Regions from separate parts of the Heyndrickxia sporothermodurans genome, predicted to be linked through region 1. Evidence: riboswitches for the same ligand, from Rfam matches in the RefSeq annotation. Region 1 holds a riboswitch; the other holds the start of a gene.

Evidence for each region. A riboswitch is a leader RNA that binds a small molecule or an ion and turns the genes downstream of it on or off. The one in region 1 is predicted to bind FMN.
Region 2: another riboswitch for FMN. It lies ahead of ribD (bifunctional diaminohydroxyphosphoribosylaminopyrimidine deaminase/5-amino-6-(5-phosphoribosylamino)uracil reductase RibD); the one in region 1 lies ahead of B5V89_RS07860 (ECF transporter S component).

The regions. Positions count from the first base shown of each region.
Region 1 is NZ_NAZB01000019.1:36,470-52,585, forward strand. Features, by position in the region: gene lysA (diaminopimelate decarboxylase) at 1-254, shown strand, start outside; gene B5V89_RS07790 (GNAT family N-acetyltransferase) at 614-967, shown strand; gene B5V89_RS07795 (DUF309 domain-containing protein) at 1,039-1,587, opposite strand; gene B5V89_RS07800 (segregation/condensation protein A) at 1,826-2,581, shown strand; gene scpB (SMC-Scp complex subunit ScpB) at 2,568-3,170, shown strand; gene B5V89_RS07810 (D-alanyl-D-alanine carboxypeptidase family protein) at 3,287-4,399, shown strand; gene B5V89_RS07815 (nucleoside recognition domain-containing protein) at 4,392-4,985, shown strand; gene B5V89_RS07820 (spore maturation protein) at 4,987-5,517, shown strand; gene rluB (23S rRNA pseudouridine(2605) synthase RluB) at 5,640-6,374, shown strand; gene resA (thiol-disulfide oxidoreductase ResA) at 6,473-7,006, shown strand; gene resB (cytochrome c biogenesis protein ResB) at 7,019-8,644, shown strand; gene ccsB (c-type cytochrome biogenesis protein CcsB) at 8,663-9,871, shown strand; gene B5V89_RS07845 (response regulator) at 9,972-10,688, shown strand; gene B5V89_RS07850 (ATP-binding protein) at 10,685-12,457, shown strand; gene B5V89_RS07855 (M23 family metallopeptidase) at 12,733-13,575, shown strand; FMN riboswitch at 13,666-13,811, shown strand; gene B5V89_RS07860 (ECF transporter S component) at 14,031-14,603, shown strand; gene B5V89_RS07865 (ferredoxin) at 14,640-14,891, opposite strand; gene B5V89_RS07870 (YpbB family protein) at 15,109-16,116, shown strand, end outside.
Region 2 is NZ_NAZB01000021.1:212,794-228,909, forward strand. Features, by position in the region: gene B5V89_RS10955 (LysR family transcriptional regulator) at 1-239, shown strand, start outside; gene B5V89_RS10960 (transporter) at 297-872, opposite strand; gene B5V89_RS10965 (response regulator transcription factor) at 958-1,647, opposite strand; gene B5V89_RS10970 (polysaccharide deacetylase family protein) at 1,738-2,631, opposite strand; gene B5V89_RS10975 (PAS domain S-box protein) at 2,809-4,650, opposite strand; gene B5V89_RS10980 (hypothetical protein) at 5,214-5,672, opposite strand; gene B5V89_RS10985 (hypothetical protein) at 5,679-6,467, opposite strand; gene ribH (6,7-dimethyl-8-ribityllumazine synthase) at 6,636-7,103, opposite strand; partial or broken gene ribB (3,4-dihydroxy-2-butanone-4-phosphate synthase) at 7,138-7,746, opposite strand; gene ribE (riboflavin synthase) at 7,759-8,418, opposite strand; gene ribD (bifunctional diaminohydroxyphosphoribosylaminopyrimidine deaminase/5-amino-6-(5-phosphoribosylamino)uracil reductase RibD) at 8,434-9,516, opposite strand; FMN riboswitch at 9,732-9,879, opposite strand; gene B5V89_RS11010 (glycerate kinase) at 9,936-11,072, opposite strand; gene B5V89_RS11015 (OPT/YSL family transporter) at 11,695-13,317, opposite strand; gene B5V89_RS11020 (IclR family transcriptional regulator) at 13,357-14,121, opposite strand; gene B5V89_RS11025 (hydantoinase B/oxoprolinase family protein) at 14,303-16,036, opposite strand; gene B5V89_RS11030 (hydantoinase/oxoprolinase family protein) at 16,038-16,116, opposite strand, start outside.

The DNA of each region.
Region 1 (16,116 bases):
TTGCTGGAAAGTGCTGTGAATCAGGTGATATGTTAATTTGGGATCTCCCATTGCCTAATGCGCAAAGTAAGGATATTTTAGCGGTATTTTGCACGGGCGCCTATGGATATTCAATGGCAAATAATTATAATCGAATACCGAGACCACCAGTAGTGTTCGTTGAAAATGGCGAAGACCAACTTGTTGTAAAACGAGAAACCTATGAAGATATTATCAAATTAGATCTGCCTCTCCATAGTAAGATTAATTTATAATTTTTTCCGGCTCATTTGCATATTTTTCATATCTACAATTGAGCTGAAAAATATACCCACTACCCAATTAGCAGAAATTTGAATATGTTACATCATTTTTTTGTGATTGCGTAAAGCATTTAAAATCGATACAATAGAGGGCGAATGACTTATTACATTAGATGATTTTATGGAAATAGGAGTGTGCTCTTTGAAAAAAAATAATATTTTGCTATTTATTCTAATCCTTGTTTTAGCTTTTGGATGGGGACTCTACTATTGGTTGTACATCGTTTAATTATAGTGTTTAATATTGCCTGTCGATGTTTATAATGATAGGAAAGTATTCATAATATGTAGAAGGATAACGAGGGATATGCATGCTAATTCGATATAAAAAAGCTTTTGAAAAAATTGCTATGGGACTTCTGTCTTTCATGCCAAATGAAAAAGATATAAAAAAGCTGCAACAAACAATAAAACAATATGAAAATGAGGAAAATTGGCAGCTTTTTTTATGGAAAATAGAAGATGATGTAATTGGATTAATTGGGGTTCAATTAAAAGATCAGTTGGTTGAAATTCAACATATATCAGTAAATCCTTCTCACCGCAATCAGGGTGTAGGAAAGAATATGCTAAAATCTATAAAGCAGATTTACGAAGGAAAAACAATTTTGCCAAATGAATACACGGCAGCATTTTGTGAAAACTGTAACGATGAAGAAGTGTAAGGCTGATCAATAGTGTTTGATTCATGATAATGAAACGGGGATTTATCGTTTTATTATGTGTCAGCCTTATTTTATTTTTTAAGTTGTAATTTTCGTTCTCTCTCCAAACGTTTAGTTATGGCTGAGAGATACCTTTCCATTTCGATACTTGTCCGATCTCGTACTGCGTGTCGATGAATAATTGTGTAGTCATCTCCCGCGTTTTGTTCTCCCCATCTAAACCCTAGCTCCTTACATTTACTTTTACATATAGTAAGTAACCCTTCATCATTAATTTTCATATTGATACTTTCGTATTCCTCATTATTTTTCATTCTTGTAAGCTGTGTATTCATTTTATTAAATAGATCATTCACATCTATCTTTAATGTGATAAGAATATTTTTATTTTCAATTAAATTATTTAATGCTTTTTTCAGTAAACGGATGCCGCCAACAATATTCGAGCGTCGATAATGGTATTGCGAAACGGCTAATTGAATTAAGCCAACCCATACTGAATGGCGATTTTTGATATCGGTTAGTTTCCAATGTTCTTCTAAAAGTTCATGGCACTCAAAATAATCTCTATCTCCGTGAAAATGCACTAAATATTCAATATATGCTTCCGGAATTTTCATTACATAACTCACTCACTTTCAACTTATGTAAGTGTAACATAAATTACTGTTTATTTTATACATATAGCTAGGAAAATCATTTCCAAAAAGCTTATTTATTGGGATTGTTTTAATATGGAGTTGCATAATTTTGGTACAAAAACCGTATGGAAAAATTTTTATTGGACTGCAGAAGATATTCCACTATACTAATAATATTGGGGTTATTTTTTACTAGAGGCATGAAATTGGTGATAAGATGGAATATAATGTGAAAATTGATGCATTTGAAGGACCTTTAGATTTACTTCTGCATTTAATTAATCGGTTAGAAATCGATATTTATGATATACCTATGGCTGAAATCTCTGAACAATACTTATTATTTATTCATACGATGAAGGAATTGGAATTGGATGTTGCTAGTGAATATTTAGTTATGGCAGCAACATTACTCGCAATTAAAAGTAAAATGTTACTTCCTAAATATGAAGATGAATTGGAAGATGAGTTTGAATATGAAGAAGATCCTAGGGATGATTTAGTTGAAAAACTAGTAGAATATCGAAAATATAAAGAAGCAGCTATCGAGCTAAAGCAAATGGAGCAGGAACGTGGACAAATGTTTACAAAACCTCCAAGTGATTTAACGGAATATATGAAAGATATCCCTTCGGATCAATTTCAAGGGGATGTTTCTATATATGATATGATAGGGGCGTTGAATAAATTATTGCGCAGAAAAAAGTTGCAAAAGCCACTATCGACAAAAATCACAAGACAGGAAATATCAATTGAAAGCCGTATGGAAGAAATATTAAAAGATCTTACGATTGAAAAGGGCAAGCAAAATTTTAATACACTCTTTCCTGTACCTGAAAAAAATCATGTGGTCATTACATTTCTTGCTATTTTGGAATTAATGAAACGAAATGAAATTTATGTTGAGCAAGATGGCAATTTTGAAGATATTTTCGTAGCAAGGATGGGAGCGAGTATGATTGGAACAAATTAATTGGAAAGGCATATTGGAAAGCTTACTTTTTGCTGCTGGGGATGAAGGTTTGTCATTAAAACAAATAATGACAGTTATGGAGCTTGAAGAATTTCAAGCGATCGAACTAGTTGAACAATTGAAACAGGATTATGAAATGCAAAATGACCGCGGAATTGTTATTGTCGAGCTGGCGGGTACCTATCAATTAGTAACGAAGAAAGAAAACTCACTTTATTTGAAAAGACTAGTTGAATCTCCGGGAATGAGTACACTTTCACAAGCAGCATTGGAAACACTTGCCATTATTTCTTACAAACAACCTATAACAAGAATTGAGATCGAAGATATACGCGGAGTGAAAACGGAACGTCCATTGCAAACTCTTACTTCTAAAGGTTTGATAAAGGAAGTTGGTCGTGCAAATGGTGCAGGAAGAGCTAGATTATATGGAACTACGAAAGAATTTCTCGATTATTTTGGACTAAAAGATATTAAAGAATTACCTCCTCTCCCTGAACCAACAGACAATGACTTTGAACGGGACGACGCGGATCTATTTTTTGAAAAATTCCAAGAAACATTGGAAACAAATTTAGATACAGAATAGTACAGGTTCCAAGGCTATTTGCAAACGCAAATAGCCTTTTTTTATTCATAACTATCCTTGTCCATTCATAAACTTGTACAAAATACATGTTCATAATAGAGAAGAGGAGCAACTGTATGAAACGTTTTTTTCTATTCGCTATTTTTATTATGTTTATATTGGCCAGCCCCGGAAAGTCTTTTGCTGCTGCACCTTCAGTTACAGCCGCAAGCGCTATTTTGATGGACCAAGATAGTGGAAGAGTTTTATACGAAAAAAATGCAAATGATGTACGAAGGATAGCCTCTATTACGAAAATAATGACGGCTATCCTAGCAATTGAATCGGGAAAGTTAGATGAAAATACCAAAATTAGTGACACAGCTGTTCGAACGGAAGGTTCATCGATTTATTTAAAACCGGGAGATACGATGAAACTAAAGGATTTAGTGTATGGTTTAATGTTGCGATCGGGAAATGATGCTGCCAATGCGATTGCTGAATGTGTAGGGGGAAGTATTGAGGGATTTGTTTTTTTAATGAACCAAAAGGCAAAAGAAATTGGAATGGTTAACACACATTTTGCGAATCCCAATGGTCTAGATAACAAAGAAGATCATTTTTCAACTGCATATGATATGGCACTTTTGACGCGATATGCAATGCAAAATAAAACATACAGAGAGATTTCTGGAACTAAGTTTTATAAAGGATGGGGAAATAAAAATCGATTATTAACAGAAAAGTATAAATACACGACAGGTGGGAAAACCGGTTTTACAAAACGTGCGAAAAGAACTTTAGTTACAACAGCAACAAAAGACCATCAAAATCTAATTGCGGTTACATTAAATGGTCCTGATGATTGGAATGATCATATAAATATGTTTGAGTACGGTTTTAAATATTTTGATACAACCATCGTATTGGACAAAGGTTTGATTGAAGGTATTAACAACAAGTATTTGAAAAATCATGTTTATATTAAAAATCCCGTCTTATATTCACTAACAAACAAAGAAAAAAAAGAGATTTCAATAGAAATGAAACTATTAAATTCTCAAAAAAATTGGAAGGACGCAAGGAATATTCCAAAAATCGTTGGAAAAGCAGTCGTTTATAAGGGGAACGAAGAAATTAAATCGGTACCCATTTATTATAAGCATGAGAATGTAGAAAAAAAGAAAGGATGGTTCGGTTACTTTATTCAATTATTTTCGATCCATTTAGGTGTAAAGGAGAATGGTTAATTATATTTGGATTGGTATGACATTAATCGGTTTGGTTTTCGCGGCTATTAATGGAAAAATGAAAGATGTCAATGAAGCTATTTTTCAATCAGCTAATGAAGCAGTTACCCTTTGTATTGGGCTGATTAGCATTCTTGTATTTTGGCTAGGCATCATGAGAATTGCCCAAGATTCAGGACTTTTGGATAAATTCTCGCGTTTATTTCGTCCGATTATTAAACGACTATTCCCTGAAGTCCCTGAAAATCATCCAGCGATGGGATATATTTTATCCAACATCATTGCTAATATGTTTGGTCTTGGCAATGCCGCCACACCGTTAGGAATAAAAGCTATGGAGCAATTAAAGGAGTTAAATGGCGGTAGACCCGTTGCCAGTCGATCGATGATTACTTTTTTGGCATTAAATACATCCGGACTTACATTAATACCGACAACGGTTATTGCAATAAGAATGAATTATCACTCTGCATCACCAACTGAAATTGTTGGCCCAACATTATTGGCTACAACAATAGCGACCATTGCTGCTATTTTGATAGACCGCTACTATTATTATAAAAGAACCCGCAATGGGGTGAAATAATATGTATATACTGTCAATTGTATCAATTTGGATCATTCCTATTCTAATTGGTTTTATATTAATATATAGCGTCAAGAAAAAAACGCCTGCATATGAGAGTTTTGTAGATGGTGGGAAAGAAGGAATAAAGATAGCTGTATCAATTATTCCATTTCTTGTTGGAATGCTAGTAGCAATTACTGTATTTCGATCCTCCGGTGCTTTAGATTTTTTGGTCCAGCTACTTAGACCTGTTCTAGACTTTTTAGGTGTTCCATCAGAAATTGTTCCTTTAGCCTTAATCCGTCCAATATCGGGAAATGCTGCATTAGGAATTATGAGTGATATTCTTAAAGTACATGGTCCAGATACTTTTATTGGTAAATTGGCTTCAACTATACAAGGAAGCACAGATACTACCTTATATGTGTTAACCGTTTACTTCGGTGCGGTTGGTATAAAAAAAATGGGGGATGCGTTAAAAGTCGGCCTACTAGCTGATTTAGTAGGAATAAGTGCAGCGATAATCATCATAACTTGGATGTTTGGTTAAAATAGCCGAATATCCGAGTTTTTTTATTTCACTGAGATTACTCATTTCTTTGCTTTTTTAACTTGATATGTAATAATTCATAAAGAATATGCTTTGAAAAAATAGATGAGGTGGAAAATAGAATGGAACGTCTTCAAAAAGTTATTGCACAAGCAGGGGTTGCCTCTCGTCGCAAGGCGGAAGAATTAATCGTGGAAGGAAAAGTGAAAGTAAACGGAAAAGTTATACGTGAGCTCGGTACGAAAGTTTCTCCCAATGATAAAGTAGAAGTTAATGAAATTCCTCTTGAAAGAGAAGAAAAAGTATATATATTAATGTACAAGCCTAGAGGTGTCATATCTGCTGTTAAGGACGATAAAAATCGAAAAGTTGTAATCGATTTTCTCCCGGAAATAAAGGAAAGAGTGTATCCTATCGGACGTTTAGATTACGATACTTCTGGATTATTACTATTAACAAATGATGGTGAGTTTGCAAATTTGCTAATGCATCCACGATACGAAATTAACAAAACATATGTGGCAAAAATTAAAGGAATCCCAACTAGACAATCATTAAAACAATTAGAAAAAGGTGTTAAATTAGAGGATGGTATAACAGCTCCTGCAAAGGCTAAATTACTATCCGCCGATAAAAAAACACAAAAATCGATTGTAGAATTAACGATCCATGAAGGGAAAAATCGCCAAGTCCGCAGAATGTTCGAAGCAATCGGGCATCCAGTTCAAAAGCTAAAGCGCGAACGTTACGCATTTTTAAATTTACACAGCCTAAATGCAGGGGAAAGCCGAGAACTAACTCCACATGAGGTTAAACAACTTAGAGCACTGGCGGAAACAGGAACAGGACTGCAATAAAGGTTCACATAACCTTCAAATTATGCTAATTAGCATGTTTTGGGGGAATGATATAATAGTAATTATAATGTGACGAATTTTCGATTGGAGGTTGCGAAATGTCACAAAAGAAAAAACAAAGATTAATCATTAGAACAGTCATTTTACTTGTATTAATCTCTGCTGTTGCTTACACTTTATATGCAAATCTAACGAAAGATAGTCGTGGAGAAATAAAAGTGGGAGATAAGGCACCGGATTTTGTTTTACAAGATATGTCTGGAACGAAACATAGATTATCAGACTACCGCGGAAAAGGAGTATTTTTAAATTTTTGGGGCACATGGTGTGTTCCGTGTCAGAAAGAAATGCCTTATATGGTCGACTTATATAAAGATTTTAAAAAACAAGGGGTCGAGATTTTAGCCGTAAATGTTGGAGAATCTAACTTCTTGGTAAATAAGTTTATTAAAGATTATGAGCTGAATTTTCCTGTATTAATAGATAAAAGCAGGGACGTTCAAAATGCATACGGAATTGATCCCATTCCAACTTCCTTTTTTATTGATTCCAGCGGTAAAGTAACACAAATTGTTGTTGATACAATGACAAAAAAAGAAATTCAACACTTAATGGAGAGTATTAAACCTTAAGGAGTTTTATGTATGAAGGAAATAAAATGTGAGTGTGGTCATGTAAACCCAATTGGTACCATACTTTGTGAATCTTGCGGGAGAGCCTTAACTGAAGAAGCAAAACGAGATAAACTCCATGATATGCGTTATGAAGGAAGTGCTCGTCGTTCACAAACATATAATAAAACAATTATTGATAAAATCTGGAACTTTTTTTCATCTGTAAAAGTTGGGGTTTGGCTAATTGTCATTACATTAATAGCTAGTGCTATAGGGACCATTCTTCCGCAAAAAGAATACATACAGCAAAATATCCCGCCCGAACAATATTATAAAGAAGAGTACGGATGGGTTGGACAATTATGGTACAACTTAGGTTTCCAAGATCTTTATAGTTCTTGGTGGTACTTGCTTTTAATTGCTAGTATCGGTATATCATTAGTAATCTGTAGTCTCGATCGTTTTATCCCGCTCCATCGTGCTTTGAAAAATCAAAAAGTATCTCGACATGAAGGATTTTTAAAACGTCAACGACTGTTTTCACGATCTAATATTGAAGTATCAGATGAAGTGTTTGATTCAATCAAACAAAAATTGAAATCAAAAAGATACAAAATCCGCGAAGAAAATGGGAATATTTTAGCGGAAAAAGGGCGATTCTCGAGATGGGGACCGTACGTTAATCATATCGGTCTAATCATATTTCTTATCGGGGGAATGCTTCGATTTGTTCCCGGTATGTATGTCGACGAAACTTTATCGATTCGTGAAGGAGAAAAAAAGGTTATTCCAGGTACCCATTCACAATATGTACTTGAGAATAAAAAATTCATTTTAGAAAAATACGACAATAAGAAAGATAAAGAAACATTTAATCAAGCAATTAGTCGGGTTGGAAACGTAGCGAAAAACTTCCAATCAAATGTCACATTATATGAACGGGTAGATGGCGGGATAGCTGGAGAATCCGATAAACTAAAAAAGGTAAAAGACTTTTCAATCAAAGTAAATAAACCGTTAAAAATGGATCATTATGCACTTTATCAAATGTCTTACCAATTAGATGAATTAAAAGCAATGTCATTTGAATTACAAAATAAAGCCAATGGAAAATCGATGGGAAATCTTAAAGTGGATTTATTTGATCCAAAAGATGTTTATGATTTGAAAAATGGGTATAAAGTAGAGTTAATAGGATATTATCCTGATTTTTCAGGTTTTGCTAAAAATGGTGAACCACAAACAAAAACATCTGTACCTAATAATCCGGCATTTTTGTTTAGAATGTATTCACCTGAACATCCGAAAGGTGAAGTGAGCTTTGTCGCAATTAAACAAAATGTTGAGCCATTGGGAGAAAATGACTATAAAATGGCGTTCAAATCAATTGATACGAGAAATATTTCAGTGTTAACGGTCCGTAAAGATTTGACGTTATGGATACTTGCTTTAGGTGGTTTCATCTTTATGATCGGTGTCATCCAAGGGATGTATTGGAATCATCGAAGAATTTGGTTACAACGTGTCAATGGAGAAGTATTGATTGCGGCACATACAAATAAAAACTGGTTTGGAATAAAGAATGAAATTAAATATGCACTGAAAGATACAAATATTCCAGAACCGATTGATCAACAAGAAAAGAAAAAAGAGTAACATTAAGGAGGGGCGATTTTGTCTGACTTAGTTAACGTGAGCAGTAACTTTCTATATGCTGCATTTATACTTTATTTAATTGGTACTTTCTTTTTCGGAGGTGCCATTCGCCAAAAAAAAATACATGGAAATGAAGATAAACCTAATCGATGGGGAAACATTGCCATTTTCGTCGCCATTATCGGTTTTATTTCTCAATTAGTCTATTTCATTTTACGGTGGATTGCATCGGGTCATGCACCTGTAAGTAATATGTTCGAATTTGTTACATTCTTTGGGATGATGCTCGTCGCTGCATTTATCATTATTTATTTTATTTATAAAACACCTGTACTAGGTTTGTTCGCTTTACCAATTGCATTGCTTATCATTGCATTCGCTAGTATGTTCCCAGGTGAATTAAATCCGCTTGTTCCTTCTCTGAAAAGCCATTGGCTTTATATACATGTGACGACAGTCGCTGCCGGGGAAGCGATTTTGGCAATTAGCTTTGCAGCCGGCTTAATTTACTTAGTAAAAGCAATTGATCAAACTAAACGGAGCGCTCGTACAGTTTGGTTAGAAATTGTTATGTTTGCCTTAATTGCTGTACTAGGCTTCGTTGTATGTTCAACAATCTTTTCGGCAATGGATTACAAAGCTTCCTTTAATTGGGTTGATAAAAAGGGAGTTGCAAAGGTTAATGAGGACGGAATGGTCTATCATATGCCAGCATTAGTAGGTCCTCATAAAGGTGAATTGCAAACAGCAGATCGATTTGAACCGTTGTTCCATGTTCCAGCGATTATTAATGCTTTAAAGTTAAATACAGTAATCTGGTCACTAATTACTGGTATTATCATCTACTTGTTAATTAGGCTTATTTTTAGAAAACGAATCGGTGCGATATTACAGCCAATTACGAAAAACTTAAAATTGGACTTTGTAGATGAAATTAGTTATCGTTCGGTCATTATTGGGTTTCCGGTTTTTACACTCGGCGGTCTAATATTTGCAATGATTTGGGCACAAATTGCTTGGAGCCGTCCTTGGGGATGGGATCCGAAAGAAGTTTGGGCACTTGTTACATGGCTTTTCTATGCAGCGTTTCTGCATTTACGTTTATCAAAAGGCTGGCACGGTGAAAAGTCCGCGTGGTTAGCAGTTGTTGGTTTTGCGATTATTATGTTTAACCTTGTTGCAGTAAACTTAGTTATCGCAGGATTACACTCCTATGCTTCTAATTGATTTTGGCTAGTTTGAGTAATAAAATAAAGTAAGGATGACAACTTAAAGCCTTCACATGCGTGAAGGCTTTTTCACAAAAAATATAAAGGGGAAAATATATATGGATTACGAAGCAAAAATATTAGTTGTTGATGACGAAGATCGTATTCGTAGATTATTGAAAATGTATCTTGAACGGGAAAATTATTATATTGAAGAAGCAGGTGACGGTGAGTCAGCTTTACAAATGGCACTGGAACATGATTATGACTGCATTCTTTTAGATTTAATGATGCCCGGGAAAAGTGGTATAGAGGTTTGTAAAGAACTAAGAGAGAAAAAGGCAACACCTGTAATTATGCTTACAGCTAAAGGTGAAGAAGCTAATCGTGTGGAAGGCTTTGAAGTTGGAACAGATGACTACATCGTTAAGCCTTTTAGCCCAAGGGAGGTCGTCCTCCGCGTAAAAGCATTATTAAGAAGATCTTCGACTACTAGCTTTTTGAATACGGATACAAAAACGAAAGATATGATTGTCTATAATCATTTGACGATTGATAATGACGCCCACCGTGTGAGTGCAGATGGCAACGAAGTTAATTTAACACCTAAAGAATATGAACTATTATATTTCTTAGCCAAATCACCGGATAAAGTATTTGATCGGGAACATTTATTAAAAGAAGTGTGGCATTATGAATTTTTTGGTGACTTAAGGACTGTGGATACTCATGTAAAACGACTACGGGAAAAATTAAACCGTGTATCCGAACAAGCAGCTAAAATGATAGTTACCGTATGGGGAGTTGGTTATAAATTTGAGGTCACCTCAGAATGAGGTTATGGAAAAGCGTTGTCGGAAAACTCTGGTTAACTATATTAGTATTAGTATCTTTTGTTTTATTTATTTTGACCATACTATTACTGGAGTTTTTCGAGAATTATCATGTGCAGCAAATTAAAGATAATCTAACATATACTGCACAAAAAGTAGCAAATATCGTTGAGACTCATGCGGGAGATGACATTGGCAAAGAACTTGCATTAGAATTTGTTGATAAATCAACAAAAGTAATGATTGCCTATGATAAGGATAACGTTTATTATTCCCCCAATATTCATAAAAACGATAAAATATCACCAATAACCATTTTAGAGGATCCAACATTTACTAGTGTTTATAATCAAGGGCAGACGAAGATTAAAGAATTTTCAGCCCCGAAAAATAAATCTAATAATAGGTATGAAAATGTAATTGTGGCATCCGCTCCTTTACATATTCGACAAGGTGAAACTGGAGCAATATTTATTTATCGCTCTTTAGATGTGTTGCAAGAAACCACTAATCAAACAACGAAATTAATTTTATTAGCGGCAGGTATTGCAATTATTTTAACTACTGGATTTGCTTTCTTTTTATCCACTCGAATTGCTGCTCCATTAAGAAAAATGCGTGAAGCAGTTTTTGAAATAACAAAAGGAAAATTTGATAAAAAAGTTCCAATTCTTACCCATGACGAAATTGGAGAGCTTGCAACTGCCTTTAATCAGATGGGAAAACAATTAAAATTTAATATGAATGCATTAAATCAGGAAAAGGAACAATTATCAAGTATTTTAAGTAGTATGGCCGATGGGGTACTTACTTTTAATCGTGATGGTACGATATTAATAACGAATCCACCGGCAGAACGATTTCTTCAACAGTGGTATAAGGAACAAGGTGAAAATGGCAACTTCTTACCGCCAGAAGATTTGCTTCTCCAAAAAGTGCTTGAAACAGAAATGGAGAAAACAGATGAACTGACAATACAAGGAAGGACGTACGTTGTCATTGTCGGTCCTTTATATAACCAAGATAGTGTTCGTGGAGCGGTTGCGGTTATACGAGATATGACAGAGGAACGTAAGCTCGATAAACTGAGGGATGATTTCATTGCTAATGTGTCACATGAATTGCGGACTCCAATTGCGATGCTTCAAGGATATAGTGAGGCAATCATTGATGATATAGCAGCATCTGAAGATGAGAAGAAAGAGTTTGCCAAAATTATTTATGATGAAACGTTACGAATTGGAAGATTAGTTAACGAATTATTAGATTTAGCAAGAATGGAAGCCGGCCATATTTCTCTATATAGAGATGAAGTCGAGATTAAACCATTTATTGAAAGGGTAACGAATAAATTTTACGGTTTAGCAAGAGAGAAGCATGTTAATTTATCTTGTGAAGTGAACTCGACTACTGAATCAGTTTTTATAGATCCGGATAGAATTGAACAGGTTTTAACAAATCTTATTGATAATGCCATTCGTCATACATCATTAAATGGTTATGTAAAAGTCAAATTAATTGATCGTACTAACGGAATCGAAATAATGGTAGAGGATAATGGGTCCGGAATTCCCGAAGAAGATCTGCCATTCGTGTTTGAACGATTTTATAAAGCGGATAAAGCAAGGACAAGAGGTAAATCCGGAACCGGATTAGGGCTAGCAATTGCGAAAAACATTGTGGAAGCGCATGACGGGAAAATCTCCGTTAAAAGCATAGTGGGACAAGGAACGACATTTTCCTTCTTTATACCTAAAAATGTGAAACAATGATGATGAATGCTGACGAGAAATCTTGTTTCATGAGAAACATTTACTACATAATTGATAGCAAAAGCGCAAAATATTGCGCTTTTTTTTGTTCTTTTGTATAAAATTTCCCAATTAGCATAAAATAAGTTTTGCTCTAGCAAACTTAATATTGGCATTTTATTCTAGCCTCATTTCAATTGCATTACGTTTTGATTTCAAAAAGTGGGCTAGGTTCTAAAAAAAAACAAGCAGTCATATTAGTTTTTAGCAAGAGTTTTTATTTGAGGAGGAAAAATATGCTTGACTTTTTAAAAAGAATACTTATTGTAGCTTTAATGGCAATTTGTGTAGGTCTAATTCTAATTGGCGGAAGAGCCGAAGCGGCTGAAAATAGTATAAATAAAGAAACAAATGAATGGACTTTCCCGGCAAAAGGTGAAATATCCGACGTATTCGATTCGCGTGGTGGTATACATAAAGGTTTGGATATTGCGGGAAAATATAAATCCGGTGTTTATGCAGTTGCAGATGGTAAAGTGGTTCGTTCTTACTATTCCGGGTCATATGGAAATGTTATTTTTATTCACCACGATAACGGATATGAGACAGTTTATGCCCATTTGAATAAACGAATTGTAAATGAAGGCCAAAAGGTAAAAAAAGGAGACAAAATCGGTTTGATGGGTAATACCGGGCAATCGACAGGCATACATCTCCACTTTGAAGTACATAAAGGTAAATGGAAAATTCATAAGGAAAATGCGATTGATCCTTTTTTAGTATTTGGTAAAGGGGAAATAGGGCAATATGTTTTTGCTTTAAATCATGATCCGTATGGCGTAGTTAATGTATCTGGAAAATTAACGGTAAGTGAAACAAAGACAAATAATGCGGCTAGAGCATTTATTGGAAAAAATATAGAAAAACCTAAACAAGTATCGAAATCAAGACAAGAAAAATATGAAGTAGGCAATAAGTTGAAAAACGAGAAAGTATATGTCGTCAAGTCAGGGGATACATTGAGTAAAATTTCCCGATTCTATCATGTTTCAATCCAACAACTAAAATCATGGAATGAGTTAGAAAATATTGATCTCATCCATCCAAAACAAAAAATCATAATAAAAGCAAATAAATAACAATGGAAAGAATATAAAACATTGAAATCAAAACAAATCGCTTCACAAAATAATGTATTTAAGATATAATTTACATGTAAAAATAATATGATTCGTCTTCGGGGCAGGGTGAAATTCCCGACCGGCGGTAATGAAGCTTTTTTAACATGCTTATTAGCCCGCGAGCCTAGAAATTTTGGGCAGGATTTGGTGAGATTCCAAAGCCGACAGTACAGTCTGGATGGGAGAAGATGGAGGTGCCGGTATTCATAAATGCAGGCTTGGATAGTTATGTTCAAAATACTTTTGAAGCTGTTCAAAAGTAAAATTTGAATTTATTCAAAAATTGCATTTTTGAATATTATTTGAGCATGCCATTAATTCTCCCTCAAGGTAATTTCCTTGGGGGTTTATTTATTGTATGCTTAAGGCCACTTTCTTCTGACATGAGATGAATCTCAAAAGGAGAGAGAGAGTTGAGAAAATTACGTTTAAAGGAATTTGTTGGTGTTGCCATGTTGAGTAGTGTGGCATATGTTCTAATGTTCATTAAGTTTCCTGTACTGCCAGTCTATTCATATCTAACCGTTGATTTTAGCGATATACCCGCATTAATTGCAGCACTCATTTTTGGACCTATCGGAGCAATAATAGTTGAAGTGATAAAAAATTTATTAGATTACTTAACCCATATTAGTGATGTAGGAATTCCAATCGGGAATGTAGCTAATCTTATCGCTGGACTCTTATTCGTACTTCCAACTTATTTTGTTTACAATCGTATGAAAACAAAAATAGGAATGACATTTGCTCTAATTATCGGAACCATTATCATGGCTGTTTTAATGAGTGTGCTCAATTACATCATTATTCTTCCTGCTTACTTAGCATTGTTGCATATTGATGTTGGAAATGTAAAGGATTATATCGTGGCTGGTATATTGCCATTTAATCTTATAAAAGGGGCATTAGTTACGATCATATTTATGCTTATATTTGCAAAAATGCAAAAGTGGATCAATAAACAAGCCCAGATTAATAATATATAAAAAAGAGCAAGTGCATTATTACATGCACTTGCTTTTTTAGTCTTCAAATTTTAAAGGATTTCCATCAAAAGGCTCGTCCGCTACTTTTATAGAGTCAGTAGGACAGCCTTCGAAAGCATCAATCATATCATCCTCTAAAATATCGGGGATTTCTACTACACCTTTATTTTCGTCTAAAATGACATAAGCGATACCTTCATCGTCGTAGTCATAAATATCCGGTGCCGCAGCTCCACAAGCACCACAAGCAATACATGTATCTTGATCAACAATTGTATATTTTGGCATATATGTGACCTCCTAATAATCTATATCATTCATTAACCTTTAAAATGACCATTACATCCTTCATTATAATAAAACTCATTACAGTACTTTTCAATAGATAAGGATTAAAATAAAGTTTTTAATTTTTTATGCGTCTCATTTGTAAGCAATAATATTAACAATAATCAACACTTTCATGATAAAATTAGACATAAAAAGACAAAAGGGGTAAAAACAAATGACGTTTTTACAAGCCTTAATATTACTGATGTTAAAAAAATTAAATGGATCACGAACAGTATTTTCGATTTATCATTTGTTAAAAGGGAAAAAATCATCTCAAACTATTCAGGATGCTCACTTATTTAGAATCGGACAGTTTTTTCAATTCTTTCCCCCTTTAAAAAGAAGAACATTTGATGCTGCCGTTCAAGATCTTAAAATAAAGGGTCTAATTAGAGAAACGGAACTGAATAAATATACTGTAACACCCGATGGAGAAAAAGAACTGAACACTTATTTTAACCATCGACCAATTCCACAATATTTTAATGGGCTAAAATACCAAGATATCGCTATCGTTTTCTGGAAGCGGCTAAATTTATTAATACAAGTTTTATCAAATGCTATTTATAATAAAAAAAAGTATTACCCAATTCAAAGTGATGTAGAGGTTCAAAGGTGGGTTAAGTCATTCCTGAAAAGTCAAAAAAGCGACAAAGAACACCAAGCAAAACAGCTTTATCAGGAATTAACTTCCATCTTTTCTAATAACCCGCCCGAAGATCCTTTGCTTTTTATCATTCGTTTAACTGGCCAAAATCAAATTGGAATGACGATGGATCAAGCAGCAGAGCATTTCTCCCTAGATAAATATGATTATTGGTTTCGTTATTTGTTATTAATTCACTATATAATAGATACTTGTATAAATGATAAAAAGCAATATCCGATATTGTATACGTTATTGTCAGATAAATATCGCAATATACCACTTACAAATTCCACATACGAAACATTTTTATTAATAAACAAAGGTTATAATGTCTCTGAAGTTGCAAAGAAAAGAAAGTTAAAGGAAAGTACGATTCAAGACCATATCGTAGAAATTGTTTTAAACAATTCTGATTTTGATATTTCACCGTACTTGAATAAAGAATTAGAGCAAAAAATTATAAACGTTTCCGAGAGAATTTCACCCAAAAAACTGAAACCAATTAAGGAAACAGTCGGAGAAGTTACATAT
Region 2 (16,116 bases), on a different contig from region 1:
CCATCTGTGAATGCCCGGATGTGACGATGATTTTATCCCTCGTTTCGAAAGGAATGGGAGCCACGATTATTCCAAAATACTCATTGCTTTCTTTCCAGACGTCGAATGTTCAAGTTCTTCAAATAGAAAATACAAATATCGTAGCGGAATCCGCACTTATATGGAGTAAAGACCGTTACTTGCCGAAAAGTGCGAAAAATTTCATTGAAATGTTTGAAGAAAGGGTTCAGTTAGATTAACAAAAAAAGACCATATTAGAATAGTAATATGATCTTAGTATAATTGTTTATAAACTTTTAGGAACAGTTAAACGAAACAATCCGATTGGTGTCCATCCCTTCATATCTCCATCGATTGTTAATCCATCTGTATCCGGCAACTGATGTTCTTCCGATAAAGGTTGGATAAAACCAAAATCTTTGGCCATTACGTAAACGCACTCTTGTGTATCGATGTAAACATCCTTTAAATGCACCCGGGTCTACCGCATAAACGGATGGACTAGACGAATGACTGCCGGATTGCGTCCCTTGTCCGGCTCCTGGTGGTGGACCTGGGGGATATCCTTGCCCCTGACCTTGTCCTGGTGGTGGGCCCGGTGGAAATCCTTGTCCTTGCCCCTGTCCCGGTGGTGGGCCCGGTGGAAATCCTTGTCCTTGTCCCTGCCCTGGCGGTGGACCCGAAGGAAATCCTTGCCCTTGTCCCGGCGGCGGACCAGTCGGATGCCATTGCCCTTGTCCCGTTGTGTTTCCAAACGGAAACCCTTGGTTATTGCCACTCCCTTGAAAAGGCTTTAACAATCCGCCTAAATGATTCATATTACCTAGATTTGGGAGAAGTTGTTGTCTATAATAGTCATTATCCCAATACATACCTAATTCTCCTTCCCATCTTTTTCCCTAGATAAAATATGTATCAAAGTAAAAATAGGTGCATGCCCTTATCTAAAATAGATAATCACCTTTTCCAAATATATCCGATTCCCCAATACGTCTTTAAAAATTGGGGATCTGATGGACAATCCTCAATTTTCTTTCTAATCCTGCGAATATTTACATCTACAATTTTCAAATCACCGACAAAAGATTGTCCCCAAACATGATCTAGTAATTGATCTCTGGAAATAGGCTGGTTCTCATTTTCCATTAAAAATTTTATTAATTCAAATTCGGTAGGGGTTAAATTAATGAGTTGATTATTTTTAGAAATCGTATTATTACTTTTGTCCAACGAAAAAGGAGGAATGGAGATGACATTTTGTTTAGGTACAGTTTCTATTGCTTTTATTCTTCTAAGTAAAGAACTGATTCTCGCCTCTAATTCTTTCATACTGAATGGCTTCGTTATATAATCATCTGCACCGGTATCAAGACCTATTACTTTATCATCTTCCTGTGCTTTCGCTGTTAGCATAATGATTCCAATTCGTTGATTCTTTTTTCGAATTTCTTTGCACACCTCAAACCCATCGATCCCGGGAAGCATGACATCTAGAAGTGCGATATCGATATCGGGATGTGCATGAAATATTTCTAACGCTTCTTCTCCAGTTTCTGCTTCATATACGGTTAAATTTGCCTTTTTTAAATTTAAACTAATAAAACTTCTAATCGACATTTCATCTTCTAACAAAAGAATCGAGGACATCCAATAAACCTCCTTTTCAATTCATTCTATTGTTATTATAAAATAATAAGAAAACCCCCACAAACATGGAGGCATTGTACAATGATTGTTTTAAAACTGAATTGGTATAATGTTTTGCTTAATTTTTTTAAATGTATATCCATTCTTTTTAAAATAATTTAATAGTTTTGGAAGACTGTTAATCGTTTCTGCCCGATCATGGAGTAAAATGACTGGGGTTATGTTTTTGCTTTCTAAATTTTCGACTTGTTGAATAACCTCGTTTATATAACGACCATTCTTAAATTTCCAGTCCATACTATCCACATTCCAGTCCCACAATATAAATCCTGCGTTATCTACCGCCGCTTTATATTTTGGCGTCATATATGGATAGCTCCCATATGGAGTTCTTATTAGTCTAGTAGACTTACCAGTTATTTCTTTGAGTGTATGATTGGCTGTATCCATTTCATTTACAACTGAATGACTTGATGCATAAATTTTCTTCGCATCATGGGTGACTCCATGAAGTCCAATGGAAAATCCCCGTTTTACCGCATCCTTTGCCTCTTTTGAAAATCTTTTTATATTAGGCTCTAACCAAAAGAATGTAGCATCTGCCTTATATTTTTCCAATGTATTCATTAAATCTTCTATTCTATTAGAAGGACCGTCATCAAATGTTAAGTAAATTACTTTTTCCTCGGAAGGTTTTACAATTGGAATAGAAGGCTTTTTATATATTTTGGACGATGTTTTTTCTTTTTTTTCAGAAGTTTGATGTTTTTCTACGCTTTTTTTATCCTTTGATGTTCCAGTATTTTTTTCTTCATGGCTTTTTTTCGTTTTATTGACGTTTTCTTTCGCCATCGCTGCAACAACAGCCGTTTGTTCTGTAAGTTGTTTTTTATGAAATTGAAACCCTACCGTAATAGAGGCAATGATTACAATTAAACTAAATAATGTAATTTTTCCTCTTCTATTAAGCCTCCGCATTTTCATTTGTCCGCCCTACCACCTAAAATGATTAATATAATTTAAGTATAAGACATATTTCCTACAAAGGGTGACAAAGAAGTTACAATTTGATAATTTACTTTTTAACCGAGATATGATCTGTATTAATCAGGTTGAGAAATTTATACCATTATTATTCGAAATTAATAACAATTAAGGCTCTTATTGTTTATTATCTATAGGTAATATTACTTCAATCATTGTGCCCTTCTTATCACTCCAAAAATGAACGGTTCCATTATGGTTTTCAATGATTTGCTTTGAAATCATGATCCCCAATCCTGTTCCATTTTCTTTAGTTGTAAAAAATGGTTCACCTATTCGTTTAAAAATAGACTGTGGAATACCAATACCTGTATCTTTAAAGAATATCTTCAACTTATTCTCACCTAGTTTTTTCATTTCAATCGTAACAAGTCCGCCTTCTGGCATAGCTTCAATTGCGTTTTTCAAGAAATTAATGAACACTTGTTTTAGCTGATTTCTATCACATCTCACTACTAGATCTTGATATTCATTAACAATATAGATTTGGACATTATTAATTATTGCCTGTGTGTCAATTAACGTTTTGACCTCCTCAATTAAAGAATTTAAATTTTCTCGTTCAAATTTTAAATCTTGAGGTTTTGCAAGAATCAACAGTTCACTAAGAATAAGTTCGATTCTGTCCATTTCTGACTGTATGATGCTGAAATAAGTTTTGTTATTTATTTGTGCTTCCATTAGTTGGAGAAATCCTTTTATAGCCGTCAATGGGTTACGAACTTCGTGTGCAATCCCAGCAGCAAGCTGTCCGGCAATCGTTAGCTTTTCCGAGTTGTGTAAAAGTTCTTGAGTTTTTTTACGTTCGGTAATATCTCGAATGATCACATGGATTGCCGGTTCATTTTGAAAGAATGTCGGAATACTTTTTATTTCGGCTGTAAAAGTCGATCCATCCATTCGGATAATTTCGTACTCCGAAAAATTCGTTGTTTCCCCTTTAGAAATCAACATCATTCTTTCTTTTGCTTTCGTATGATAGCCTGTAGGAATAAAATCCAGTATTGATTTTTGAATTACATCCTTTGCATGGTTAGCTTTTAATAAATTTATTCCCATTTCGTTAATAAAAAGAATTTTATCATTTTTCGCCATTACTATTGCATCCGGGGATTTTTCGACTATATCCCGATATGCCTTTCTCCAAGTGCATAGCTCTTCTTCAGCCTTCACATGCTCAGTAATATCCCGAATGACACTCACTACTTCCGAAATGTTTTGTGTATCACGGTCCATGACTGGTTTACAAATTGACTCTACCCAGGCATAACTGCCATCCTTTCTTAGAAAACGATAAGTTCCCCTATTGCACTCAAGGTTTGTTATTAATTTTTCGCGATCGCAAAAAGCTTTTTCCTTATCATCCTTATGTATCAAAATCGAAAGATGTTTTCCCACTAATTCATCAGATTGATATCCGAGTATAGTTTGACAAGAAGGGGATATGTAAAAAATGTTTCCCATTATATTGGTCGTTAACATGATATCCATCACATTTTCTGACATTACTCTATGGAAATCTTCAATCTTTCTGATCTCTTCCTTTTTTTTATTTAAATGTGTGATGTCTTTTGCAATCATTTGTATTCCAACAATTTGTCCTTCAACGGCTATGGGGATATTCATAACATTTAAATCTGTAATCTCACCGAATTTATTTTTTATTTTACAATCAAAATGATGATATTGCCCAAGTACTGATTTATAGAAGTAATTCAAATAATTATCCAAATCTTCCATTTGAATAAGAGATTGAAAGGTTATTTTTTTTAACTCTTCATTTGTATAACCTGTTAATCGTTCGAAAGATGAATTCATTTCCACAGAAAGACCGCTTAAATCTAATATTAAAATAGCGTCAACGTTTGATGTAAATAATTTTTCCTTTCTGAAATCATTTACATATTTCTCTAATACATTCCTCTTTTTACTTTTCATTACTTCTACGGGACTGTTCATCTCTCTACCAGTTCCTTTCCTTTTTTATGTATAAATAAAAGCCAAGATAGGAACTGCCCCACCTTGGCTTACATGCTTTGAGGATTCTTATCTTAAATAATCTTTTTTAAAAGAAAAGTATAAATTTTCATGTCAACAGTCTTACAAAGTATCGTGCAATTTCCAGATCGAGGGGGGGCTGATCAAGGCGTTTCCGCTTTTCTTACTTGTAACCAATATTATCATAAAATAGTACCTGCTCTTTATTTCTTTTTGCATTGCTGAACTTTTCTCCTATATTGAAATAATATCATGAATTCCTAGATATCTCCTTGGTTTAACGTTTCATATATTATGGGTACTCTTCACAATACGACTTAGGTAAGGGGGGCATAAAGATGTGTTGAACAATTATCGGTATTTTACTTGCTAAAAAAACCAACTGTTCTATTCTAATTAGTACAGTTGGTTTCGTTGATCTTATTTAATAGCCTAATTATTTTTATTTGCTAATTTAGCATGATCTTTCGACTAATGGTACTTCACAATCTTTTGTTTTATATAAGTTCAACCAAATTGATTCATCATTTTATTTTTGCTACACCAATTGCAAAATGACTCCAAAGTACATCCTCAATAAATTCCGCTTGTGTTTCTTCACAATCAACAATTAAAATTATTTCAGAATGTTTGCCTTTTAAAACTCTTTTATTTTTCTTTACAACCAATTCGATAAAAAGCCGAATAGCAAAGCCGATTACAAACCCAACAAATGCACCTATCAGGCCCCAATATATTGGCCCCCACACTAATTTAAATCCTATACTTGCTCCAATAACTGATAAAGCTGTGGCAAGCCCCATCCCTATATCGATAAGTGATGTTCCATCTGAGCGATGCAACGTATCAAAAATTTTACGATCTTCTGCCCGATTATCCAGTGAAACAGCAAATATGTTTTCTTTTTGGATCCCTTTCTTTTCTAAGGTTGAAATGGCCATTTCTAAAAATCCAGTTGTTTCAAATGTGGAAAATACCTGCAAAATGATTCACTTCACTTTTTGTCCTTTTAGTATTTGGAAACCCTTCGATTGATAATTCTCGGTTAAATGATTTCTTAAGTCTTTATCAAAAAGTTTATTATTCTCAACTGTATTCATATAAGAATCATAAATAGCAAACCCATAGTGTGAAGGAATAAAAAGGAGCCATTCAGGATTTAACACCGCGGTTGCTTCTTTTACTTTACCTAAAAACAAAAACACAACAGCTTCTTGAATATGCGAACAATAATAAAAAATAACTAACCATATAATGACAAAGAAAGCAGTTAAAATTCTATGAATATAGAGCTGTCCTAAACCAGGGATAAACAAAGACCACATCACAGCAACAACTGGATTTCGCTTATCCAGATAGTTAATCTCTAATGCACCTATCGAATAAGAATTATAACGATGTTCCTCTCGCTCGGCTAACACATAAACTCTGTTCATATCTACTGTTATCCGATAACTGTCCCAAATAGCAAAAAGATAAACGGGAATATACATAAGAAGCCACCTTGTGTCTAATACCTCTTTTGCCATACTGATATTCCCCTGAAAGGAATAAATCATTGAAGCATTAACATGCGCGTTAATATTGACGATAACTTCCCAAATAAATAATGCATACCCTCTAAGATATTTAGATAAAAGCAAATGCCCGAATCCAGGGAATGCTGCTGACCACCAAGCAATAATATAAGGATTTCTTAAATGCAGTTGAGTTGTCCCTAAAATACTAACATGGGCTTTATATCTTCTGGCGGTGTTGTCATTCGTATAGTTGTTCACTAAATCCACCTTTATAAAAAATATTTATTTCATCATAGTTTTCCACATATTAGTTTGTTTATTACCTGTGTAAAATTTACCGCCACCCTAACTTTTTTAACTCTAGAACTATAGCAGATGAAAAAACTCCCCAAGTTATACTTAGGAAGTTTTCATCATTACAATCACCTATTCTACAATTTTAACTAAATTCGCCATTTCAATCGCGGATACTGCAGCATCCCAGCCTTTATTTCCTGCTTTTGTACCTGCTCTTTCAATTGCTTGCTCAATGGAATCAGTTGTTAATATCCCGAAAATGACTGGAATTCCTGTATTTAATGAAATAGCTGCTACTCCTTTTGCCGCTTCATTACATACATAATCAAAATGTGGTGTAGATCCCCTAATAACCGTTCCTAATGTGATTACCGCGTCATACTTGTCCGTTTTCGCTAATTTCTGTGCAACTAATGGGATTTCAAATGCACCCGGAACCCACGCAACATCCACATCGTCTTCATTTACACCATGTCGTTTAAGTGCGTCAATTGAACCGCTTAGCAGCTTATTCGTAATAAATTCATTAAATCTACCTACGACAATTCCAATTTTCAATCCTGATCCTACTAAATTTCCTTCAAAAATTGTTCCCATTTTAAAAGCCTCCCTATAATTAGATAATACTTCCTACTCTTTCGATTTCTTTCCGATAATTGATTAAGTCTTGAATCGTAATCATTTTCAGCTGAAATTGATCCGCTATCATACGCAAATCATTGACTCTTGCCATCGTTCCATCTTCTTTAATCACTTCACAGATGACTCCTGCAGGCGACGCCCCGGCTAGTTTCGCTAAGTCTACTGCGGCTTCAGTATGTCCTGCTCTTTTTAATACACCGCCGTCTTTTGCGATTAGTGGGAATACGTGACCTGGTCGTTTGAAATCAGATGGCATCGCTTTTCCATTCACTAACGACTGAATCGTCATTGAGCGTTCCATTGCTGATATACCTGTCGTGGTTGAAATATGGTCAATACTAATCGTAAAAGCTGTTCCAAATGGATCGGTATTTTCTTCAGTCATTGGATTTAATCGTAGACTTTTTGCAATTTTTTCTTCTAACGGAACACAGACGAGACCTTTTCCGTATGTAATCATGAAATTAATGACAGCAGGTGTGGCTTTGTCAGCTAAAGCGATAAAATCACCTTCGTTTTCTCGATTTTCATCATCACAAACGATGATTACATTTCCTGCCTTTAATTCATGTATTGCTTCTTCTATTGAATCAAACATATCCATCACTCCTTATGCAAAGCCATTTTTTTGTAACATGTCATAGGTTATTGCTGTTTTATTTTCTTCTTGCGTATCCGAAAATCGAGAATGAACGAAATGCTCAATATATTTTCCAAGCATATCGCATTCGATATTTACTAGGTCTCCTACTCCTTTCTCACTTAGAATCGTTTCAGATAGCGTATGAGGGATTAATGAAATTGTAAAAGTAGAATCGCTCACTTCAAAAACCGTCAAACTAGTTCCGTCAATTGCAACGGATCCTTTTAAAATCGTGTATTTGATGATCTCGGCATCTGCTTTGATTTCATAATATCGGGCATTGGAAACGTTTTTTATGTTCTTTATCGTTCCAACTCCTTCCACATGCCCTGAAACGAAATGGCCGCCAAATCTACCTTGCGAAGACATTGCTCGTTCAAGATTTACTTTTGATCCATTTTTTAGTTCTATTAAACTAGTAGATTTTATTGTTTCAGGCATGACATCTAAATGAAACTCATCGTTGGAAAATGAGGTAACCGTCAAACATACTCCATTAACGGAAATACTGTCTCCATTGTGCATATCCTTCATTATTTTGTTAGCATGAATTGTTAATTCGATTGATTGAGCCGATTGTTTGATATTTTTCACACGACCAATTTCTTCGATAATTCCGGTAAACATCTTCATTCACCACCTTTACATGGGAGTTGCTGTAATTCGAATATCTTTTCCAATCATTTTAACGTCGGTAATATCAACATTCATGGCATCCTCTATTTCTTTGATTCCTTCTCCACCAAACGAAGTAGGGGCAGTTTTTCCTCCAATTAGTTTTGGTGCAATATAAGTTATCATTTGTTGAAATGCCCTTTCCTTTAAAAAGCTGCCATGTACTTCTGCTCCACCCTCGACAAAAATAGAGCATATCCCTTTTTCTGCTAAAAGTTTTAGCATAGGCTTTATTTCTATCGTTGGTGTTTGCATGTTAATGATTTGAACACCTTTGTTTTGATAAGTAACTTTTCTTTTCTCGTCCACATGCATGCTTGTAACAATCCATGTTTCCTCATCCTGTTGCTCCATTACTTTTGCATCGATAGGGGTTCGAAGATGGGTATCAAGGATAATTCTTACAGGATTTTTCCCGCCACCGTTTAATCTTGTTGTTAAACTTGGATTATCTTTAATAATCGTATTGACCCCTACTAGAATCGCATCATGAATATGCCGGAAATAATGGACATCCTCTCTTGCCTCCTGACTTGTAATCCATTTACTCCTCCCAGTTTTTGTTGCTGTTTTCCCATCTAGACTTGTTGCCGATTTCAAAGTGACAAAAGGCAAACCCGTTCGGATGAAATGAAAGAATACTTGATTCAGTTGGGTGGCTTCTTTTTCGAGTAAACCGACCTCTACATTTATTCCAGCTGCTTTCATCGTCTCGATTCCTTCTCCGGCCACTTTCGGATTTGGATCTTTTGTTGCAATCACTACTCTTTTTATCCCCGATTCAATCAATAGCTTTGAACATGGAGGGGTTTTTCCAAAATGGCTGCAAGGTTCAAGGGTGACATACATCGTTGCGTCTTTCGTTCTCCCTTTGGCCATTTGAATGGCATGTACTTCAGCATGTGAATCCCCTGCTTTGACATGTGCACCGATCCCAACTACTTGGTTGTTTTTTACAATCACTGCCCCGACGGCTGGATTAGGAGTGGTTTGACCTTTCGTACTTTTTGCAATATCGATGGCTAGCTGCATGTAGTATTGGTCATTCATTTTATAAGCTCCTTATCTTAATAAAAATATAAAAAACCCCTAAAGAATTTGCTTCTTCAGGGGTTACTCTTTATGGGTATAGGAAATAAAGGTGAAGAATAGACTTCCCTTTCTAATTTTATGTACAGTGAAAAAAGGTATGATATTTCATCAAACCATTTTTTTACACAATAAGAAAGAAAGGTAGAGATAGCCATCTTACCAATACTTTTTATTTTTTCCTTCTCCCATCCAGACTTTAACTGTCGGCTCCGGAGTTTCACCAGATCCACCGTTTAACAATTGTTAACCGGGTCACGGACTAAGAAGCATTGCAGCTTCATCACCGCCGGTAGGGAATTTCACCCTGCCCCGAAGGATAGTATTTATTTTAGTGACAATTATACAGAAAAAAAATAAATAAGCAAATAGAAGAATTTTTATTTTTTGAACATGTCGATGACTCTAGCGATATTTTCAGAACAATTTTTCAGATATTCATAAGCATTTGTCATGGCATCTTCGAGTGATGTAGCACCTGGGACAATTGAAAATAAGGCGTCGATTCCTTCTTCTCTTACTCTCCCATTTTTGTCTTCAATATATCCCGCGATTCCGATTACTGGAATTCCCTTCTTTTTTGCTAGTTTTGCAACCCCGATTGGTGTCTTGCCAAAGATGGTTTGTCCATCTATTTTCCCTTCGCCAGTAATGACGAGTTCCGCCCCTTCGAGATGGGTTTCTAGTTTCAATGTTTGAGTGATAATATCGATTCCCCGTTTTAATTCGGCATTGAAAAAGGCTAACATGCCGGCTCCCATTCCCCCTGCCGCACCTGCTCCCGGAACACTGTCAACGTTTTTATGCAGTTCTTTTTTTATGATGTCTGCAAAATGCGTTAAGTTTTTGTCCAAACGTGTGACCATCTCTTGTGTTGCACCTTTTTGTGGTCCAAAAATAGCAGATGCGCCGTTTGCTCCGGTTAATGGGTTGTCCACATCACATGCTACAATAAATTGGATATTTGATAATCGTGGATCCATTTGCGAAATATCAATTGTTTTTAAAGCTGAGAGGGCACCGCCGCCAAAACTAATTTGTTCCTTTTGAATATTGAGAAGTTTTGCGCCAAGTGCTTGCGCCATCCCTGCTCCCCCATCATTTGTTGCACTTCCCCCTAGACCAATAATAATTTTTTTGACACCGAAATCCAGAGCTCTTAAAATAAGTTCGCCTGTACCATAGGTTGTTGTTAAAATTGGATTGCGTTTGTCTAAAGGAACATGATGAATACCCGAAGCGGCTGCCATTTCGATTACTGCAGTTTTTCCATCGCCTAGAAGACCGAAAAATCCTTGAACAGGTAACCCAAGCGGACCAGTAACCGTCTTTTCAATAATTTTTCCATCTGTCGCATCAACGAGCGATTGAACCGTTCCCTCCCCTCCATCTGCCATTGGAAGTTTAATATATTCGGCATCCGGTATGACAGCAGAAAATCCTTCTTCAATTGCATTTGCTGCTTCTAAAGCGGTTAAACTCTCTTTAAATGAATCTGGTGCAATGACAATTTTCAATTTGGTCACTCCGATTTATTTTTTGTAAAATCTATAAATAACTTTATTTTCCTTTTTCTCATATGCATTTGGTGTGAACAATTTTAGTTTACATCAATTAGAAATACAGTGGAAATTTTCTATTTAACAATATGAAAATGGTAATTCTTTTATCTATGAAGTACTTCTTCCTTTAATTTTTTTGATGATGTTCCTCTTGAACGCTTTATGAAGCACTTCTTCTTTTAATTTTGTTGATCATGTTTCTCTTGAACGCTCTATGAAGCACTTCTTCCTTTAATTTTGTTGATCATGTATCTCTTGAACTCTCTATGAAACACTTCTTCTTTTAATTCTGCTAATCATGTGCCTCATAAACACTTTATGATGCACTTCTTCTTTTAATTTCCGTCAATCATATGCCTCATAAACACCTTATGAAGCACTTCTTCTTTTAACCCTACCTATCATGTGCCTCATACACGTTAATCAAAAACTCTCTGAAAAACAAAACAGCCTTAGAACCAGTAATCATGAAGGTTCAAGGCTGTTTTTCCGTCGTTTTAAGCTGAAAAGCCAAGCTTATTCTATTTAATTGTTAAACTTGTATACTACATAAAATTCTCCTAACAGTACTAACTCTTTACTTTCCAATTTTAAAAATTGAAGTAAAGAAGCTATATAATGCATCTCCGGCAATGAAGCCCGCAGCTAAAATGGTCATAGGTGTCTCCGCTTCTTTTCCCTTCCATTTTAAAACTGAAAATCTGATTATGATTCCTGCTAAAACGGCCCATCCGGCAATGGGATTAGTCAATAATAAACCCGTTGCGAACAAAACACCCAATTGTCTCTTTGATCCGCCAATTAATTGAAGCAAGGCACCTGGGATTGCCCAAATCAATAATTGTTTTGCGATATCAGGAGAAACACCTGATTGGATTGTTGCGGCATATACATGATTAACCGGAGGTATCATCCCACGCGAGAAGAAGTTTTCATAGGTTAGCAGAACAACAATAGCTGCCACAGAAAATCCAATCATCCCCGCGAAAAGCTGCTGACGTCGTCCTTTCTTTTCAAACTCTGGATCTTGTCCATTCCCTCGAAGAATATAGCCAGTCTTTAAATCATAACCCATATCTGCAAACGCTACTCCTGTGGAAGCACTGAATCCAACTAGAAGCGCAAGCGCAGGGGCAGGAAAGCCAATTAATATGCCAATTATAAGGGTAATTAAAGCAACTGCAAATGCAGGAAACCACCCGGCATGCATTGCCGCAATTCCAACGATTAACTCGTGGGCAAATGCCGCAATAGCTGCAAATAATAAGAATCCTGCAATCATTCCAGGAGACATGTCCGTCAAAACTCCGCCCATAAATGCCAATGCCAACGCTATCAATAAATAGGCAATGAAACCATAGCCAAAGGCTTGTCCAATATCCTTTTCAGATCTGGTAAGAGGCACTACCTCCAAAGATGCAGCAGTCTCATTCTTTGTTTTATCCAAAACAGTATTTACCTTATTCTTTTTAAAGATAAGGAAAACGACTTGTATTAAGGCAACCACTCCCGCACCGATCATAAATCCATGTGGAATGTAATGCTCACTTATATCGAAGCCAAACAACGGAACAGAATATCCTTTTAAAAGCAGCCCTATCCCAAACATTGTTAGAGCCCAAATATTACCGATGAAAGCGACCCCGAAGGCTGACATAGGAATTTTAAAAATCGATCCTAATATCCCAATTCCTATACCAACACTCAATAATTTTGCTCGTTTTCCGCCTTCATCGCCAGCCTTAATTGATTCAGCTGTCGCAATTCCCGGCGGCCATGCTTCCTTAGCAGGAAAAACCTTCGTGTCAAAAAATTTATAAAGCAAGATGGCATCAGCGAACATAGCAAGCGTAACACCAATAAACAGTGGAATAACCAGTTCTTTTAAGCCTAAAACATATGGAATGCCAATAGGAAGAATTAAGCTGCTTGCCGCCCCAAATGTAGCCGCAGAAATTGAGGATTGCACTAAATTTTGCCTATGGACGGATTTAAACTTAAGGAATGCTTGAAGCGGAATTCTTGCAATCAGCATTGCAAAGATGGCACCTATAATTGAAGTATTTGCTGAAATCCCCAATGATGTAATTAATTGAACCCCAATTATTGCCCCAAAAATAGCCGTTGCAACGGTGATTAAAATGACCATTGGTTCAAATGCTGACGGATGCTTCTTTTCTATCATCCTCTTGTCTTTCATACACATCCTCCTGATTCTATCGTTTGTTGGTTTCAAGCTTTATTTATAATGGCTGCTGAAATGATTAAGATAGCCCTGTATTTCTTTTGCTTCCTGTAGTAGATGTGTTAGTGCCACTTCAAAATCCATTTCCTCTACACGATATTCCGGGCCGCTAATTGTAAGTGAAGCAATAATCTCATTTTGGCTATTGAAAAGAGGCACCCCCAAGCCAAAAACCGCATCGGAAAACTCCCCAACTGAGTAGCACCAGCCCTTTTTCTTTATTTCGTCTAAATCGGACAATAAGATTTCTTCATCCAATATCGTGTTTTTTGTAAAGGCTTTCATACCTTCCCTAGTTATTTCTAACTGCTTTTCTTTAGAGAGGTAGGCCATAATGACCTTACATGAAGCACCAGCATAAAGGGGGGTTCTAGTTCCTAAAGAAACCTCATACTTAATTCGATGAGTGCTTTCCGCTATTTCAACAGTAACTCCATCCGACTTATCCAGCCAGGTTAAGAAGATAGACTCCTCAACCTTACCCGCAAGTCTTTTCATAATGGGATAGACATGCTCAGAGAGTCGCATCTTTTCCTTGACCATTTGGCCAAATTCTAAAAATCGTAAACCGAGTTCATACCTTTTGGTTTTTGGATCTTGTTCCAAAAAACCGTATTTCTCAAACGAAGCAAGGGTTCTATAGACAATGGAATGGCTAATTCCCATTTCCTTTGCTAACTCCCTAACCCCCCATGAGGGTGTCTCTTTTGAAAAATAATTAAGTAGTTCTAAAGAATTATCCAACGTCTTTAACGACAAAAGCCCGCCCCCTTGAATGTGTCTCTCTATTAGAGACAGCGTTTCATTTAATAAAATAATTATATAATAATACCACTAGTTCAACAATAGGGAATTTTCTAAATAATAGATAAAACTAATCAGGGGACCTTCCCATCGTATGAATGCCTTTAATTTACCGTGGGACTGTCCCCTATTATTCTTATCTCTTTATTTCTAAAACCGTGTATGTTAATGGATCAATATCAACGCCATATTTTTCTTTAGCTTGGGCAACCGATATATAGCCATTTTTCACATCGCTTACGACTTTTTCGATTGGTCGTTTTAATGGGTTGCCGTATCCGCCGCCAGTAGCAGTAACTAATTGGGCTATATCTCCTTTATTTAGAGGATATCTTGCGGTAACGCCTATTGGCCCAATGATTTCACCATTCTTTTTCAAAATTCGAATATAGCTGGAAGACCCGTTTTCTCCGCCTTTCATACCCCATGGGGAAAATTGATGCCGCCCAAAGGTTGCAGAAAGCTTCTGGTTATCACTTAATGCCTGATAGGAACGAATGACGCCAGAACCGCCGTTAAACTCACCTGCTCCTGCTCCATCACAACGAAGGTTATACTCATCAACGAGAACACCATATCTTGTCTCAGCTACTTCAATTGGAATATTATAGGTCTCGCCATCTCCCATACAGAACTGTCCGCGCTGACCATCCATGCCTTCACCTGCACCCCATCCCCCAACAGATGGCTCAACAATTAGGAAAGGGGCATTTGTATCTTGATGCTGTCCAGATAATACTACCGAACATACGGACAATAAATGACCGGCGGTTAAACGTTCTGGTAAAAGAGGCGCCAATGCTTTCCATATCAATTCCGCACCGCCAATCCGCCCTTCGAAATTCATAGATACCGGTGCAGGACGTTCAGCTGAAATAATCGAGCCTTTATCAGCTAATATCTTTAATGGAAAAAATACCCCTTCATTTATACTGTTCTGATCTGGATTCATAATGGCTAAATACATGACACGTACACTTGCAAGCAATCCAAAATAGGAACAGTTTACCGGATTTGTCACCTGTGGATGGCTTCCGCGAAAATCACAAATGAATTTGTCTTCTGTGATTGTAATCTTGACCTTGATTGGGTATGGTCCCCCTTTTTCAGGATCTCCCTCGATAAAATCCTCCGCAGTAAAGGTTCCTTTTGGAAGGAGCTCAAGCTCTTTTTTTGCAAGCTGCTCCCCCTGTTTTAATAGATTATCAATAGCGGCCATAAGTAAATCTTTTGAATGTTTATTGCATAATTCTATAATTCTTTTTGCTCCTGTTTTTAGAGCAGCCACTTGAGCCCACATATCTCCTAAGGACAAATCCGGAAGGCGAACGTTGGCTGAAATAATATCAACAACGGCTTGGTTTACTTTTCCTCCATCAAAAAGCTTTACCCCAGTTAATTGCAGCCCTTCTTGATAAATTTCCGTTGAATCACTTGTAAATGAACCTGGATCCTTTCCACCCACCTCCGTCCAGTGGCCCTTGTTGGCAGAAAACGCCACCAATTCCCCGTTATTGAAAATTGGCATTACAAGACCTACATCAGATAAGTGAGACCCACCACCGACATACGGGTCATTAATAATGATAATATCTCCGTCATTTAATCCTTTGCCGTTATCAAATTTTTCGATGACATGCTGAACCATCGGACTTAGCATGCCTATGAAACTAGTAACACCATTTCCTTGGCTGATTAACTGGCCTTTGGAATCAGTTAAACCACAAGCATAATCAAGCACTTCATATATAATCGGACTCATTGATGTTCTAGCAAGAGCGAGAAACATTTCATCACCAATCGACATGAGCGAATCCTTAATCACTTCAATTGTAAATGGATTTACTTTTACATTATTAGCAGTTATCATCTTATTCCACCTCCGTATCAATCACTAAGTTTCCATATTGATCCATTTCTAAAGATTGATTAGCATAAATAACAGTAGTC